One region of the Paenibacillus sp. EB106-05-06-XG162 genome, then DNA from elsewhere that is predicted to be linked to it. Evidence: a T-box and tRNA genes for the amino acid it is inferred to sense, from the RefSeq annotation. Region 1 holds a T-box; the other holds one or more tRNA genes.

Region 1 (2,401 bases):
AAGTATGTTTTCTCGAACCGATCCGGTACAAAGTTAACGCCTTTGCCTGACTTCTGCGCTTCAATCGCACGTTCAGCTAATGGTTTCATTCGTACGAACCATTGTGTGGAGAGATAAGGTTCAACCACAGCTCCGCTGCGCTCACTATGTCCTACTTGATGAACATGATCTTCAATCTTGATCAATACACCTAGTTCTTTCAAGTCATTTACAATTTGCTTCCGGCAATCCGCACGATCAATTCCTTGGTACTTACCAGCAAGCTCGTTCATGACGCCGGACTCATCCATCACTGTGATTTGTGGAAGATCATGACGAAGACCCATTTCAAAGTCATTCGGATCATGTGCTGGCGTAATTTTCACCGCGCCGCTTCCGAAGTCTTTCTCAACATAATCATCCGCAATCACCGGAATTTCACGCCCAACAATTGGAAGGATAAGCATCTTGCCAATCATATCTTTGTAACGTTCATCTTTTGGATGAACTGCAACCGCTGTATCACCGAGCATCGTCTCCGGACGCGTCGTTGCCACTGTGATCGAACCGCTGCCATCTGCAAGTGGGTATTTCAAATGATACAAATGGCCTTGTATTTCCTTATACTCTACTTCAATATCCGACAATGCTGTGCGTGCTGCTGGATCCCAGTTAATGATATATTTGCCGCGATAGATCAAGCCTTTTTCATAGAGCTTCACGAAGACTTCACGAACCGCTTTGGACAGACCCTCATCGAGTGTAAACCGCTCACGGGAATAGTCGAGTGACAACCCCATTTTCGCCCATTGCTCACGTATCGTGTTCGCGTAAGTTTCTTTCCAATCCCATATTTGCTCTAGAAATTTCTCACGTCCCAGATCATGGCGCGTTACGCCGCCTTCACGCAGCTTCTGCTCAACCTTCGTCTGTGTCGCAATCCCTGCATGGTCAGAACCTGGCAGCCACAACGCATCATAACCCTGCATCCGCTTCGTACGCACAAGAATATCTTGCAATGTAAAATCGAGCGCATGCCCAATATGAAGCATTCCTGTTACGTTCGGCGGTGGGATCACGATGGAATACTTCGGCGCATCCGGACGTTGTCCTGCTTTGAAAAATTCATTTTTCATCCAGAAATCGTACCACTTCTGCTCGGCCGCTTTTGGATCATACGTCGTTGGCATTGACGTCTGGTTCTTATTATCCTGTGCTTCTGACATGATAAACCCTCCATTTATTTACATTCAGAGTCTACACCTACACGTTCAATCCATGTATAAGTCTATAGGTAAAACCAATAAACTTGGGAGTTGAACAAATAAAAAAACCCTTCGTCTCAAAGGACGAAAGGTTATCTTCCGTGGTACCACCTTTGTTTCGCATACCGCTAACAAACATCATCTACCTATAGCATGCGACACTCAACAGATAACGGCTGCTACCGGTTTGCACTAGCTCTTCCATTCATCGCAGATACATCTGCATCTAGAAGGATTCGAACAAACAACTCCAGGGCGACTTCAGCAACTACATCCTGCGGAGCCTCACAGCGTCAGTCAGCTCCACTCTCTGAAGGGTTCGGTGCCTACTATTCCCTTTCAATGTCTTTCCTATATAGAATATCCAATATTTTATCATTTAAATCCCTCATCGTCAATCATTGCAAGCAGATGTACAGAAGCTAGGCTTCCTAGTCATACCAGCTCGTCAATCCTCATAGAATACGATAAGGTGGTGGTCCAACGTGGAACGATGGTGGTACAAAAACCGCTATACCGTCAAAGGCGTCATTTTCCCTTTAATCTGCATCCAATTTGTCCATACCCTCATATTGCCTACGGGTTTTGGTGTCTTCGTCCTTTTTGCACTGTTCTTAATCTACTTAGGATTTATATTTAACGTCTATTAGCTCATGTTCAAAAAGTCGGCATTTCAGCACCGAGAAGGTTGCGAGAACCTGAAGAAGTAGGAACGGAGTTTAGGCGAAACCTAAATGAGTACCGGACTTCGAAGGTGAACGCAAGATTCGATGTCGGTTATGCTTCTTGAATGACTTCGTGATCAAATGATGACTTTTTGAACAACCTCTATTAGCATACATCATGCCTGGGAGGCTTTGCAGACGACTGTCTGTAAGGCCTCTTTAACATATATCAGGCAAGGCACTCGCAGAACAGCAAAAAACCCCTCACCTGACCCGGTCGAGATTCTCTCGAAGTGGCTCTGGTTACGGGGCTCGCTCATCCGATCCACGCTGAACATCATGATCATCGAATGTCATTTTGCTCCACTCAATTCAATTATGGGATATACAAAACTTGACCTTCCGCTATCGTATGATCATTCAATCGATTATATAACAGCAGTTCACGTGGATTCATGTTATAGCGATCGGCGATCATATCCAAGGTTTCTT
Region 2 (2,401 bases), on a different contig from region 1:
CTTTGAATACGTTCATACATTCCCCCCGAAATGATATAGATGAGAAATAACGTAGGATTGTCGTCATGTTGCGGACTGAGAATATCTACGATGAGAGTTTTGAAGCGGTAAGAGAAGGTAATTTGGTAGGCAAATATAAAGATGATTAGCACAATTCGATAAGAGGAGGTAAACCCAAGGAAGTAAAATCACCTTGTATATTCTTCAGAAGAAGTCTATTTTCCTTTTAGTGATATATAAAAAAAGAGTGCCATACCACCACCAAACCATTCAGAGAATTTCGCTATTGCTTGATCGACGAACTTTTGCTGTGCTTCTGGGTTCCGTTATTCATGTCAACATGCTACAATTAGGGTGGTATTGACTTCAAATTTTTCTATAATTTTCTCTCAGAGGAGGTAGACTCAAATGTCAAATAAAGAGTCGCTAACACGTGGATCGTTAATTTGGGAAGGGAGAAAACGCACAATCTTCGGCTTGCCGCTTTCATTTACAAAATACTTTGTGTACGAGAAAAGATTGGTCACAAGAAAAGGATTCATTTCATTGGTAGAGGATGAATTGGATTTCTATAAAGTACTAGATAAGAGTCTAGTGTTACCATTCTGGCAGCGTGTATTCGGTTGCGGTTCGATTCACCTCAATGTTGCCGATGTGGATACACCAATCAAAATACTTGAATCGGTTAAAGCTCCACGAGAAGTCTACGATCACATCGATACTATCGTAACGGAACTGACAAAGAATAACTCGGTGCGTACAGCCGCCAGCATCCTAGGTTCGATATCGCAAGAAGACTTCATTCGTTAGATGTTCTTATAAGCAATTATCTACGAATTAAAAACTCCAGAAATGCAATAAACCCTTACTCCGTAAGGGTTTATCTTGTACCAGGCTGTTCAATCCAAATAAATATTAATAAAAACAAAAGAGCCCTTATATCAAGGACTCTCAGGTTTGATCTTGTATGATCTGTAGTGGGCTCGAACCACTGACCCCTACCCTGTCAAGATAGTGCTCTCCCAGCTGAGCTAACAGATCATGTTATGAAGACAAATACTATAGTACCAAATTCTGATTGCGATGTCAATCTAAAATCTAGAAATCTCTGAAACTTATGTATGATAGATCAAGGATTACTATGGTGGGCCCTGAGGGACTCGAACCCCCGACCAATCGGTTATGAGCCGACCGCTCTAACCAACTGAGCTAAGGGCCCTTAATCAATTCATCATCATAAGAATTTGGTTGCGGGGGCAGGATTTGAACCTGCGGCCTTCGGGTTATGAGCCCGACGAGCTACCGAGCTGCTCCACCCCGCGTCATTTATTCAATAGCGACAAAAATAAATATACACTATATATACGAGTAAAGTCAAGAAAAATTTAACGTTCTAAACAATTATCACCTTAGGTGATAAATCGTACCCCGTAACGCCCCTTACGCGAGCGAAAAATCTCGATTTCCTGCGGATCTGAATAGCCATAAATCCATGCGTCATTCTCGATGCGCTTCAGGATGCAGCTCGCTTGAAATTTGGTATTGTACAACTTGCCCCAGTAGATCCATTTCATATTGACTCAGCTCCTGTCTTATCACGATGTCTTCTTTATGCCTATAGAATACCCCATAACATGAAAAAAAAGCCTTAAACTCCATACGAAGTTTAAGGCTCTTCTTACTTAACCTGCTGGTACGATTTCCGTCGTGCCACCGTTCATGCCGTTAGCTGGCTTACTCGGGTTCTTCTTCATTTCGATCAGCAACTTGTCGCCTTCTTTTTGCCACTCTTTCAAGCCCTCTGCAGAAGATTTCTTGCCATCAAGTACCGTCTGGAAGATCTCTCTTCCTTTTTCTCCCACTTGAAGAATGTTAGGGTACTTATTATACAAATCCATCTCTTGGTTGTTTGGTGTTACAGGCTTCAACGTATAGAAAGCTGCAATGTTATAGTTCAAACCATCCTTTGGTTGAATATATTTCTTACGGGATACAATCTCGTAGCTGCTGCGTGATTTCAATTTCGCCCATTCTTCACTATTCAAGAACTTAATGAAATCCCAAGCATCTTTATCATTTTGAGCTTTGGCATTAATACCCATCAAGTTGTTCAGATAAATGTTACCACCAATGCCTGGTGCTTCAGGATGCGTTGGAAGGGTTACAACATCCCAATCCACTTTCTCGAAGTTCTTAATTTTAGATGCATTTTTGTTCGCATCCAAAATATCGTTCACATAGCTGTAATCCGCAATCGTCATCGCCGTTTTACCGGACAAGAAGCTATCGCTTTGCAGCGGATTATAACGTCCACCATTAGACGAATCATCCTGTAGGTCTTTTTGTGTTGGAATGACTTTCTCGGATACCAGCTTCGCAAATGTGCTCCAAGCTTTCTCCC

The links. The T-box of region 1 lies ahead of AC3WU2_RS10050 (valine--tRNA ligase). A T-box ahead of a tRNA ligase gene usually reads a tRNA of that ligase, here a tRNA-Val.
Region 2: it encodes a tRNA-Val, which carries the amino acid that the T-box ahead of AC3WU2_RS10050 (valine--tRNA ligase) is inferred to sense. The anticodon was not compared.

The regions. Positions count from the first base shown of each region.
Region 1 is NZ_JBYTDT010000003.1:276,354-278,754, forward strand. Features, by position in the region: gene AC3WU2_RS10050 (valine--tRNA ligase) at 1-1,205, opposite strand, end outside; T-box leader at 1,322-1,596, opposite strand; gene AC3WU2_RS10055 (YszA family small membrane protein) at 1,730-1,894, shown strand; gene AC3WU2_RS10060 (LysM peptidoglycan-binding domain-containing protein) at 2,286-2,401, opposite strand, start outside.
Region 2 is NZ_JBYTDT010000001.1:471,327-473,727, reverse strand. Features, by position in the region: gene AC3WU2_RS01805 (sensor histidine kinase) at 1-16, opposite strand, end outside; gene AC3WU2_RS01800 (PH domain-containing protein) at 409-810, shown strand; tRNA gene AC3WU2_RS01795 (tRNA-Val) at 969-1,041, opposite strand; tRNA gene AC3WU2_RS01790 (tRNA-Ile) at 1,143-1,219, opposite strand; tRNA gene AC3WU2_RS01785 (tRNA-Met) at 1,246-1,322, opposite strand; gene AC3WU2_RS01780 (hypothetical protein) at 1,410-1,574, opposite strand; gene AC3WU2_RS01775 (ABC transporter substrate-binding protein) at 1,683-2,401, opposite strand, start outside.